DNA from 4 places in the Rhizobium sp. AB2/73 genome. Region 1 is predicted to be linked to each of the others. Evidence: predicted binding sites of a transcription regulator. Region 1 holds the regulator's gene; each other region holds the start of a gene.

Region 1 (3,113 bases):
GATGTCTACGACGACAGCATCGACGTGGTGGAATTGCGCGCCCGCGTCGGCATGGTCTTCCAGAAGCCCAACCCGTTTCCGAAGTCGATCTACGAGAACGTCGCCTACGGCCCGCGCATCCATGGCCTGCATCGCTCAAAGGCCGATCTCGAGCATATCGTCGAAACCAGTCTGCAGAAGGCCGGTCTCTGGGGTGAGGTGAAGGATCGGCTCCACGATGCCGGCACGAGCCTTTCGGGCGGCCAGCAGCAGCGCCTCTGCATCGCGCGCGCCGTCGCGGTCAGCCCGGAGGTGATCCTGATGGACGAGCCGTGCTCGGCGCTCGATCCGATCGCAACCGCCAAGGTCGAGGATCTCATCCACGAGCTTCGGGAGAATTTCACCATCGTCATCGTGACGCATTCCATGCAGCAGGCCGCCCGCGTCTCGCAGCGTACCGCAATGTTCCATCTCGGCCACCTGGTCGAGGAGAACGACACCGATAAGATGTTCACCAACCCCGACGATTTCCGCACGCAGGATTACATCATGGGCCGTTTTGGTTGATGATGGCAGGCGCGCGGCTCCTTTCACACAGTTCACCTTGAGGATAGAAAAATGGTCTCCACTCACATTCTCTCAGCCTATGACGAAGACCTGAAGTTCCTGACGCGCCGCATTGCCGAAATGGGCGGCCTGGCCGAGCAGATGGTTAGCGACAGCGTACGCGCGCTAGTCAACAGCGACGCGGCCCTGGCCCAGAAGGTCATCTCCGACGACGTCGTTCTTGACCATGCCGAGCGCGAAGTTGGCGACAAGGCGATCGTCACCATCGCTCGCCGCCAGCCGATGGCAGCGGACCTGCGCGAAATCATGGGCTCGATCCGCATCGCCTCCGATCTGGAGCGCGTCGGCGACCTCGGCAAGAACACCGCAAAGCGCGTTATCGCCGTGCAGGGCACCGGCGTTCCCCGCCGTCTCGCCCGCGGCATCGAGCATCTCTCCGAACTGGCGCTAAGCCAGCTCAAGGAAGTTCTCGATGTCTACGCGACCCGCTCGCCCGATAAGGCCGTGTCGATCCGTGAACGTGACGAGGAAATCGACGCCATGTACACCTCGCTCTTCCGCGAGATGCTCACTTACATGATGGAAGATCCGCGCAACATCACCACCTGCACGCATCTTCTCTTCTGCGCCAAGAACATCGAGCGCATCGGCGACCATGCCACCAATATCGCCGAGACGATCTATTACATGGCGACCGGTGCTCAGCCGGAAGGCGAGCGCCCGAAGGACGATACCGCCAACACCGTCGGCGCAGTGACGGAATAATCTGGAAGCGAAGAAAGGAGACCATAGGCGCATGGTTCCGAGAGTTGCTGTTGTAGAAGACGAGGAAGCGCTCAGCGTTCTGCTGCGCTACAATCTTGAGGCCGAAGGCTTCGAGGTCGACACGATCCTCAGAGGCGATGAGGCCGAGCTGCGTCTCCAGGAGCGCATTCCCGATCTCCTGATCCTCGACTGGATGCTCCCCGGCGTGTCCGGCATCGAGCTCTGCCGCCGGCTGCGTATGCGGCCGGAGACGGAGCGCTTGCCGATCATCATGCTGACGGCCCGCGGCGAGGAAAGCGAGCGCGTGCGCGGGCTTTCGACCGGCGCGGACGATTACGTCGTCAAGCCGTTCTCGACGCCGGAGCTGATGGCCCGCGTCAAGGCGATGCTGCGGCGCGCCCGTCCGGAGGTTCTCTCCACGGTGCTGCGTTGCGGCGATATCGAGCTGGACCGCGAAACCCATCGCGTCCATCGCAAGAGCCGTGAAGTGCGGTTGGGGCCGACGGAATTCCGCCTGCTGGAGTTCCTGATGTCCTCGCCAGGCCGCGTCTTCTCGCGTTCGCAGCTGCTCGATGGCGTATGGGGGCACGATATCTACGTCGATGAACGCACTGTCGACGTCCATGTCGGCCGTCTGCGCAAGGCGCTCAATTTCTCCAATATGCAGGATGTCATCCGTACCGTTCGCGGCGCGGGCTATTCCATGGAAGCCTGAGCGGCTTGCCGCTCGGGTGTTACCATTACAGCGCCACGCGTCTTTCAAGACGCGTTAAGGTCGCTGTAACATCTTAAAATGCTGCATAATTTTCCCTTAAATCGATTCCGATTTAAGAAATTATGCAGGAGCGGCGGAAATAGAAAAACGGGCCTCGAGGGGCCCGTTTCTCTTTGTCTTGCTGGAATTTTCAGCCGTTGTTGCGACGGCGGTCATGCACCGGCTGGTAGGCCATGCGCTGATGATAGGTGCAGTAGGGCGACGAATCCGGGCTGTCATTGCCGCAGAAGTGGAAGTCGTCCTTCAGCGGGTCCCCGACCGGCCATTTGCAGGTGCGTTCCGTCAGCTCCGTCAGGCCGAGGCGGCGGGAGATCGGAACGACGACGTTCGATGCCGGGCGATACTGAATTTCATTGACGGAATCGATCTCGATCTCTTCCTTCAGCATGGTTGCGCCCTGCTGGCGGGCGACCACGGTGCGGGTAGCGACGCGCGAGCCGTAGGTCGTTGCGCGAGGAGCCGCGGCACTGCGCTTTGGCGTACGCGCCGCAGTTGCCGTGCCGCCTGCCTTCGCTCGGCCAGGAAGGTTCAGGCGGTGCACCTTGCCGATGACGGCATTACGGCTCACGCCACCGAGCTGCGCAGCAATCTGGCTGGCGCTCAATCCTTCGGACCATAGCTTTTTCAGCTTCTCGACGCGTTCGTCTGTCCAATTCATGCCCTGTCTCCGCTGTCGCGTTTCCGATGGCAGAATCCCTCACCATTGCCTCGCATGGGAACGAGGCGCGAAACGCTCTAAAATTGTGGTGACTAGTTCCGCCGCATGCAGTCTAGCAATTGCTTTTTAACCTAGTGTGAGGCTGACTCCGTGACAAGAGTCGCGAGAATCTTGAGGAATCGATTTCGAGGTTTTCCCCAACTTGCTGCCCAGGCGTGGCATTTCTGCAATAGGCGCCGCCGAACCTATCTCTTTTGCCCGCAAGCGCTATCTCGCACCTGCCAAAATGCCAGTTTTGTTGACATCGCGGTGCAAAACATCAATAGTGCCCGGGCCGCCGCAAGGCGGCATTTTTGATTTTTTCGGACC
Region 2 (3,113 bases), 1.2 Mb from region 1:
TTTTGTTGTAAAAACTTCAAAAATCCGGCATCAAGACTAAATTCGGTCACTTAGGATCGGCAGCCTCGTTTCAGCCGAAAGCGTTCTTATAACATCGCGTGCGAGTCCAACAGGAGATAATGAATGTTCCGCTCGAGTCTTGCTGCTACCGTCGTTTCGGGCCTGAGCATTCTGTCACTGGGAACCTCGGCAGCCCATGCTGCCGGTCCGAGCGGGCTGATCGCGCATCGCGCCGTCTATGATCTCGAACTGAAGGATGCCTCCGATCGCTCCGGCATCTCCGGCATGGTCGGCCGCATGGTCTATGAGTTCGAAGGCTCGGATTGCACCGGATTCACCACCAATTTCCGCTTCGTGACGAAGATCGATACGGGGGACTCAACGCGCGTCAGCGACCAGCAGACGACGACCTTCGAGGATCTCGGCAAGCGGCTGTTCCGCTTCGAGACCAAGTCCTATACCGACAGCCAGCTCGACAAGGATGTGCGCGGCGCCGCAAGCGACGACCAGAAGGGCATCAAGGTCGACCTCACCCAGCCGCACAACAAGCAGGTCCAGATCATCGAGAGCCGTTTCCCGACGGAGCATATGCTCGACATTATCCACAATGCGAAGCTCGGCAAGAATTTCTTCGAGGCGCAGGTTTTCGACGGTTCCGACGATGGGGACAAGCCGCTGATCGCCACCACCGTCGTCGGCAAGGAACAGACGCCGGCGATCGATGATCCCGATGCCGACAAGGCTGGCGCCTTCTCCAAGACGCCTTTCTGGCCGGTGACCGTGGCCTATTTCAACGAAAAGTCCACCGGCGATGCCATGCCCGTCTACCGGATGTCCTTTAAACTCTACGAGAACGGCATCACGCGCGACCTCACCATGGATTATGGTGACTTTGTGCTGACCGGCAAGCTCACCAAGCTTGAAGTTCTCGGTACGAAGGCGTGCCAATAGACTCTCGTTCAACGTGCAAAACCTCTGTCATAAAACTGTGATCCAAGTCTCACTATTGTGTGAAATGATCGACACGCGGAAGTAAGTGCGGATTATCTCTGTTTCGATCTGAAATTGTAGCGGGGCGCGCGGGGGCATCGTCTTGAGGCGATTGGCAATTTTTGCGGTCGGCTCCCGAGTCTATGGACGAGAAAGCACGACCTATGAGCAATAGCGGTATCTCCACGAGTTCCAATAACACGCTGCCGGTCGTCGCGGCCGATCCGGCGGAAATCGCCCGCATCGGCGACAGCATAGATCTGACCGACCGGGCCGGCATTTCCGTCTATGGCGACCGCGCCCAGCAGGCCGTTTCCGATTATTCCGATCGTATCCTGCGCGAGGTGCGTAACCGCGATCTCGGCGAAGTCGGCAAGTTGCTGACCGATATCATCGTCAAGTCGAAGAAGCTCGATCCTGCCTCGTTGAAGGACGAGGGCTTCCTATCGCGGATGTTTTCCTCTTTCAGGGCGAAGCTGGAGCGTTTCAAGGAGCAGTTCGAAGACGTAGCCGGCCAGATCGATCGCATCGGGCTCGAGCTTGACCGTCACAAGGATATTCTGCGCCGGGACATCGCCCTTCTGGACGATCTGCATGAAGAGACAAAGCAGTCCATCGTGCAGCTCGATGCCTATGTGCAGGCCGGCAAGGATTTTGCCGAGCGTTTTCGTGCGACCGAGCTTCCGCGCCTGAAAAGTTCCGCAGATGCGGCTTCGGCTAATCCTGGCGGCGGCATGCTGGAGGCGCAGGTCTATCAGGATAGCCTACAGGCCCTCGATCGCCTGGAAAAGCGGGTCTTCTACCTGCAGCAGGCACGCCAGCTCGGCATTCAGCAATTGCCGCAGATCCGTATCGTTCAGGCCGGTGACGAAACCCTGATCGAGAACCTGCAGGCGACGTCGGCGCTGACCGTGCCGGCCTGGAAGCAGAAGATGGTGATCCTGCTGGGCCTGACGCAGCAGAAGTCCGCGCTCGAACTGCAGAAGACCGTCACCGACGCCACCAACGACATGATCCGCCAGGCGTCGAATATGATGAAGGACCAGGCGATTGCCATAGAACAGCAATCGCAGCGCGGTATCGTCGACATCGACACGCTCGCCGCCGCCAACCGTGACCTGATCGACACGATCAACGGCGTCTTGAAGGTGCAGGAGGATGGCCGCGCCAAGCGGGCCGAAGCCGAAGAGCGGATGCAGAAAATGACCATTGAACTCAAGAAGGCGATGATCGAGGCGCGGTGAACCCATGGCAATCCGCACTTTTGCTACCGCGCTGACGCTGGCAGGCGCACTTCTGTTGAGCAGTTGCAATGTCGGCGGGCAAGTCTCGAAATTCTCGATCATTTCCGGCTCTGAAAATACCGTCCTGCAGCCGATCGTCGAAGAGTTCTGCAAGGAGAAGCAGGCGACTTGCAGTTTCACCTATGAGGGTACGCTGGATATCGGTCTGGCACTCCAGAGCGAACAGGGCGTCGAACAGGATGCCGTCTGGCCGGCGTCGGGTGTCTGGGTCGATATGTTCGACACCAAGCGTCGCGTGAAGTCGCTGACATCGGTCGCGCAGATGCCTGTCATTCTCGGCGTGCGCAAATCCAAAGCCGAGGCGCTCGGCTGGGTCGGCAAGCCGGTCTATATGAAGGACATACTGGCGGCAGTGAAAAGCGGTTCGCTGAAGTTTCTCATGACATCGGCCACGCAATCCAACTCCGGCGCCAGTGCCTATCTTGCCATGCTGTCGAGTGCGCTCGGCAACAAGCCGGTGATAGAGCCGGGCGATCTCGACAAGCCGGATGTCCAGAGCGCGGTTCGCGCGCTGCTTGGCGGTGTGGAGCGTTCTTCGGGGTCGTCGGGCTGGCTTGCGGATCTCTATACGGACTCCGCCGGCAGGGGTGTGCTTTACGACGCTATGTGGAATTACGAAGCGATCCTGAAGGAAACCAATGACAAGCTTGCCGGCATGGGCAACGAGCCACTCTATGCCATCTACCCCGCCGATGGCGTCGTCGTCGCCGATTCGCCTATCGGCTTTGTCGATCACGGGCGAGGGCAGGAGGTCGAGACCTTCTTCAACCAGCTCGTCGACTATCTGCGTTCCGCGCCAGTGCAGAAACGCATTGCCGA
Region 3 (3,113 bases), 810 kb from region 1:
ATGGTGGTGGACGGCGAAATGATCGACGATTGCAGACGGCTTACCGAGCCAACGACGAAGGTCACGGCCATGGTTTCGCCAAGCGCGCGGCCGAGGCCAAGCATGATGCCGCCGACGAGGCCACGGCGTGTATAAGGGATCAGGATGTGGCGGGCCACTTCCCATGTCGTCATGCCCATGCCGTAAGCGGATTCGCGCAGCATCGGCGGAACGGTGCTGAACACGTCGCGGGAGATTGCGGTGATGAACGGCAGGATCATGACGGCGAGCACGAGGCTTGCCGTCAGCAGGCCGACGCCCGGGGCCGGCGGCTGGAACAGCAGACCGATCAACGGCACCTGGCCGATCGTCGCGATCAGGAAGGGCAGGATATAGTTCTGCATCAGCGGCACGAGAATGAACAGACCGACGATGCCATAGATAATGGAGGGAACGCCCGCCAGAAGCTCGATGGCCGTGCTGATCGGACGGCGCAGGCTGCCGGGGCAAAGCTCCGTAAGGAAGATGGCGATGCCGATGCCCAGGGGAACGGCAATCAGCATGGCGATGAACGAACTTACCAGCGTGCCGACGACAGCCGGCACGGCGCCGTAAATATCGGCCGGCGCGCTCCATTTGGTGCCCCAAAGGAACGACAAGCCAAAGGCCTGAAATGTCGGCAATGCGTCAATGACAAGAACCACGAGGATTGCCAGCAGCAGCAGCACGACGAGAACAGCCGAGCTAAGCGTCATCAAATAGAAAATCCGATCCTGGATTCGGAATTTTCTGGTCGCGGCGGAAGTATTCACAGCCTGGAAGCCCGCTATCTGTGTCGCGTCAGCCATCGATTTCCCCTTGTCCTGTCACGAAAGGCGGACAGGGAAATTCCCTGCCCGCCGCAACTTTTCGCCTAGCGCAAATTACTTCGTGCCGAAGTCCGTCTTCCAAGACTTCTCGACGATCTCGACAACATTGTCCGGGATCGCGAGATAAGACAGGGCGGTGGCGTCCTTCTGGCCATGCTCATAGGACCACTTGAAGAACTTCAGGGCCTCTTCGTTCTTAGCAGCATCGGCCGGCTTCTTGTAGAGCAGAACCCAGGTCGAAGCAGCAATCGGCCAGCTCTTTTCGCCCGGCTGATTGGTGATGATCAGGTTGAAGTTCTTGGCCTTGGCCCAATCAGCGTTGGAAGCGGCAGCCTTGAAGGTTTCCAGGCTCGGCTCGATAACCTTGCCGGCAGCGTTCTTCATCTTCGCGAAACCGATGTGGTTGGCGACGACGTAGGAATATTCAACGTAAGAGATCGAACCAGCCGTCTGGTTGACGGTGGTGGAAACACCTTCCGAGCCCTTGGCGCCGAAGCCGACCGGCCATTCAACAGCCGTGTTCGAGCCAACCTTTTCCTTCCACTCCGGCGAAACCTTCGACAGGTAGTCGGTGAAGTTGAAGGTCGTGCCCGAGCTGTCGGCGCGGTAAACGACCGAGATCGGCGTGGACGGCAGCTTTACATCGGGGTTGAGAGCCTTGATGGCTGCATCGTCCCACTTGGCGATCTTGCCAAGGAAGATATCGGCCAGCGTCTTGCCGTCGAGAACGAGTTCGCCCGGCTTTACGCCTTCGACGTTATAGGAAACGACGATACCGCCGGAGATCATCGGAAACTGGGCAATGCCGTTCTTCTCGAGGTCGGCGTCGCTCATCGGCTTGTCCGAAGCGCCGAATACGATGGTCTTGTCGAGGAGCTGCTTGATGCCGGCGCCCGAACCGACCGACTGATAGTTGACGACATTGTTCGTCGCAGCCTTGTAGCCTTCGGCCCACTTGGAAAGAACCGGTGCAATGAAGCTCGAGCCGGCGCCCGTAATGTCGGCAGCGGAGGCCGAAGCGGACATAGCCGCGATGAGGCCTGCAGTCAGGCAAAGCGAACGGAGTTTCAGGTTAAGCATAGTAGACTCACTTCCTCAAGTGAATGAAAGGATGGCGAGCAGAAGATCGGCGCGAGGTCCCCATGGTAAACGAACCTCCCCGCCTGAAATCTCCCGGCGACAGACTTGGCTCTAAAGACGCATTGTTTCAGTTTGATGACAGTTTAATGAAGCGGCAGTGACACAACCTGCGGCAATCATCGCGGCCATTGCGGAACGGCAGGAAATGAAGGGCGCATGGACGCGAACTTCATGTCCTTATTCAAGAGCATCGTCAAAGACGGATCACGTAATCCTTGCGAGTCGTTTCAATCACTTCCCAGGTCCCCTTGAAGCCCGGCTTCAAGATAAGGCGGTCGCCTGCACGCAGATGAAAGGCTTCGCCGTCCTCACCCGTCACAATAGAATAGCCGAAGAGGATATGGAAATATTCCCATTCGTCATAGACGATTCTCCATTTGCCTGGAGTTGCTTCCCATATGCCGGCATAGAGGCCACTTTCGGCCTCATCCATGTTCCACGTTCGGAAGATCGGGGAACCCGAAATGAGACGATCCGCTGCAGGCGCTCCGAGTTCGGGCTCAACGCCATCGACATTCAGTTGCACATAGGCTGCCACTCAGATCTCCCGCCGGTCACGCTTCGCCAAGAAAAAAGAAGTCCGCGACCGCCAACCGGCGAGCGCGGACCGAGACAAACATGAAATGTGCCGAGATCAAAGAACCCGGACCGCATTTTCGCTTTCCAAGACCGCCCTCAGATTTTGGCCAGCGCCTGTTCCAGGTCGGCGATGATGTCCTTGACGTCCTCGATGCCGATCGACAAACGCACGACATCCGGGCCGGCACCGGCGGCAACCTTCTGCTCGTCAGTCAACTGTTTGTGGGTCGTCGAGGCGGGATGGATGACGAGCGAACGCGTATCGCCGATATTGGCGAGATGCGAAAAGAGCTCCAGGCCCTCGACCAGCCCCTTGCCTGCTTCATAACCACCCGTCAGTCCGAAGGTGAAGACCGAGCCCGCGCCTTTCGGTGAGTAACGCTGCTGGAGGGCATGGTTCGGATCGTCTTCCAGGCCGGAATAGTTCACCCATGCCACCTTTTCCTGCGCTTTCAGCCAACGCGCAACGGCAGCCGCATTGTCGGAATGGCGCTGCATGCGCAATGGCAGCGTCTCGATGCCTGTCAGGATCAGAAAAGCATTGAA
Region 4 (3,113 bases), on a different replicon from region 1:
GTTGGCGGCTATGAACAGGCGACGCGAAACGTCGACGCGATCCGGATAGCCGTCGCCATCCTTGTCCTCATAGTTCGGGAAGCCGGCCGCCGCATAGGTGCCGACCTTCTCGCGCATTTCCGTGCCCGGCTTGCTATCGTCGACCGTGCCGATGATCGAGACGCCATGGGTATGGTCGCCGGTGACGACAACAAGCGTGTCGGGGTTCTTGACCTGGAACTCACGGGCAACGGCGACGGCCTTGTCGAACTCGATCGTATCGACCAGAGCGCGATCCCAATCGAGCGGATGGCTCATCTTGTCGATGGAGGCACCCTCGACCATCAGGAAGAAGCCGTCCGGGTTTTTGGAAAGCTTGTCGAGCGCGACCTTGGTCATATCGACGAGGCCAGGCTGGTTCGGGAACTTGTCGACCGTGCCCTTCTTGAGGAATTCGCGGTCGAGCGTGACGTCGAGATTGCCGGTGTGGAAGAGGCCGAGCAGCTTGTCCTGGTTCGAGCCGGCAGCCGCCGCCAGTTCGTTCTTGTCGGTCGCAACGGCATAGCCGGCGTCCTTGAAGAGCGCGATATAGTCCTTGTCGTCCTTACGTTTGGAGCCAGGAATGCTTTTCGCCAGGAAATAGGCCGAGCCGCCGCCGAGCACGACATCCGGCTTGACGTCGTACATCATGCCGACGATGTCAGCCTTGTCGCCGCGCTTGCGGGTGTGGGAGACGAGCGCCGCCGGGGTCGCATCTTCGACTTCGGCCGTGGTGACGATGCCGATCGATTTCTTGCCGGTGCGGCGCAGGGCCTCGCCGATCGTTTCGACCTTCGGATCGTCCAGGCTGGCAGGGGTGCGGTCGGCATAGACGCCGAGAGCGTTGACGGCCGACTTGTGGCCGGTCATGTAGGCCGACATGGTGTTGGCGCTGTCGGTGGCGATGGCCGAGGTCGAGGACGTGCCGATGAAGGCGACCGGCGGGATATCGTCCATAGCAAGGCGGCCATTGGCCTTGCCTTCGGTCATGCCCTTGGACATGAGGCGAGCACCGGTGCGATGCGCAACCGAGAGACCATCGCCGAGCAGGAAGATGATGTTCTTGGCCTTCGGCGTGGCCGATGTGCCATAGACATCCCAGTTGACAGACTTCTTCTCGTCGCCGGCCGAAACCTCGACCTTGTACTGGCCGGGCTTTGCGAGCTTGATGCCGCGCAGGATCAGGGCCGATCCGAGGACCTTGTCCTCAGCGCCCTTTTCTTCCGCAACGAAATCGGCAGCCTTGCCGAAAATAGCGTCGTAGCTTTCGCCGTTGACCGTGACCTTCACGTCTTCCGGCTTGACGACCTTGTTGAATTCCACCTTGAAATCGAACGGAGAACCGGCAAGTACCGTTGCCCGGTCCAACGGATAGACTGTCGCTGCATGGGCCGCGCCGGACATCAGGGCCGCAGACATCATGACGAGAAGAAGTTTACGCATTTATACCCCCTGCGTTTGGTTGCTTCCCGCTCCCCACTTATAAAAGCCAGATGACAATCACGTAAAATGGAGTCAATTTCTCAACCGCTAATTCAAAACGACGATCGGCAAGTAAGATTGATTGTGTGTGCCGCATCTAAAATGCCAGCCGAACGTATGGATCTTCTTTTCAATTCAACACACTCCGCGCAACCTGCGCCATGCAAGCTAAGCCGACATTCATGATGCCAAAACTTGCTATCCTCATAAGATAAGCGAATACTACACACGCTTCGTGAGGATTCTCAGAGTTTTGCGCAATGGATGAACAGCTCGACAAATTGGATCTGCGCCTGCTGGAGGAGCTTCAGAAAGACGGCAGATTGACGAACAACGAGCTCGGCGAGCGCATAGCGCTTTCGCCGTCGCAGTGCTCGAGGCGACGCACGAGGCTGGAGGCAGAAGGCTATATTCGCAGCTACCAGGCCAATCTCGACCGGCAGAAGCTGGGGCTGGACATGCTCGTCGTCATCTCGGTGACGCTTGCCACCCACAACAGGGATAATGCCCGCCGGTTTTCGCAGCTCATCAACGGTCTGCCGGAGGTGCTGGAAGCCTATGCGCTGACAGGAGAAATGGACTATCACCTGAAGGTTGCCACCCGCGGGCTTACCGATCTCTCCCGTTTCGTCAACGACGTGCTGCTTCCGCATGAATCGGTCCAGCATGTTAAGACGGCAATCGTCCTCGATACTCTCAAGACATTCGAAGGATTTCCGATTGCCCTGCCGCAAGGCTGACATGGCGCCGACGTTCGATGATCGTTGTTGCGCGGCCGTATCCTGCCGGGCATCAAGGGCAAGTTTTGAGGGCTTGCTTTCGGCGCATGCAGCCTTTCCAATCACGCCAAAGACAATATCCTTGGCGAGGACGGGCTTGCATGACCGGCACGGATGTACAGACGCGGCATTTCGAAGAATTTGCCGAAGTTCTGCTCAGATGTAATCATCTATACCGTCCCAGCAACGATTCCATTGCCTTGCGCAATGCTGTCGAAAGCAGGCGCCAGATCGAGATATTCGACTATAGTCGTTCCGCCGATGCCTTCACGCGTGCGTTCGGAATGCGAAATTCACTAAAGTGCCTGCGGGTACTTACCAGCCTCGAAGCAACGGTTCACAAATATAGAAGGGTATGCGATCTCGGCTGCGGCTCGGGCGCCTTCAGCCTTGCCTTTGCCTATCTTGCCGGAAATCCCGAGCTCGAGGTTTACGGGCTCGACATATCCGAACATCAGCTCGCTCTCGCCAGGGAGCTGATGTCAGCGGCTGGCCTGCCGGGACGTTTCCAGTTCGAGCAACAAAGCCTGCCGGCGCAGATCGGGTATCTTCCCGACCTGACGATCTCCTCTTACTGGTTTTGTGAAAATGAGCACGTGATCGACGATCCGCGGCTGTTCGACCTTGTGGCCGGACAAGAGATATTGATCGTCGATTATGAAACGATCATCGGCCGTATCGCGACCTGTCTTCCGAAGGGATTCCATATTCTCGCGCGGCATAGCGCCCAGGTCGAAATTCCTCCCGCCTTGTCTGATTTCGTCGCGCAGGAAAGAGCAACCGTTTACGGCATCCATATCGGTCGGACCAACACTTAGACGCTACGTGACATTG

The links. Region 1 encodes PhoB, which activates phosphate uptake and scavenging genes when phosphate is short. Its sites were predicted from a motif close to TGTCATNNANCTGTCAT; they were not measured.
Region 2: the regulator PhoB is predicted to act here: its motif matches at 977-993, upstream of I8E17_RS06925 (toxic anion resistance protein).
Region 3: the regulator PhoB is predicted to act here: its motif matches at 2,053-2,069, upstream of pstS (phosphate ABC transporter substrate-binding protein PstS).
Region 4: the regulator PhoB is predicted to act here: its motif matches at 1,501-1,517, upstream of I8E17_RS19750 (alkaline phosphatase).

Annotation. Positions count from the first base shown of each region.
Region 1 is NZ_CP067071.1:128,686-131,798, forward strand. It holds gene pstB (phosphate ABC transporter ATP-binding protein PstB) at 1-546, shown strand, start outside; gene phoU (phosphate signaling complex protein PhoU) at 598-1,311, shown strand; gene phoB (phosphate regulon transcriptional regulator PhoB) at 1,343-2,026, shown strand; gene I8E17_RS00680 (GcrA family cell cycle regulator) at 2,217-2,744, opposite strand.
Region 2 is NZ_CP067071.1:1,366,652-1,369,764, forward strand. It holds gene I8E17_RS06920 (cell envelope integrity EipB family protein) at 124-951, shown strand; gene I8E17_RS06925 (toxic anion resistance protein) at 1,155-2,234, shown strand; gene I8E17_RS06930 (substrate-binding domain-containing protein) at 2,239-3,113, shown strand, end outside.
Region 3 is NZ_CP067071.1:938,394-941,506, reverse strand. It holds gene pstC (phosphate ABC transporter permease subunit PstC) at 1-827, opposite strand, end outside; gene pstS (phosphate ABC transporter substrate-binding protein PstS) at 903-1,928, opposite strand; gene I8E17_RS04765 (cupin domain-containing protein) at 2,182-2,526, opposite strand; gene I8E17_RS04760 (O-acetylhomoserine aminocarboxypropyltransferase) at 2,664-3,113, opposite strand, start outside.
Region 4 is NZ_CP067072.1:8,749-11,861, reverse strand. It holds gene I8E17_RS19750 (alkaline phosphatase) at 1-1,461, opposite strand, end outside; gene I8E17_RS19745 (Lrp/AsnC family transcriptional regulator) at 1,761-2,240, shown strand; gene I8E17_RS19740 (methyltransferase domain-containing protein) at 2,381-3,097, shown strand.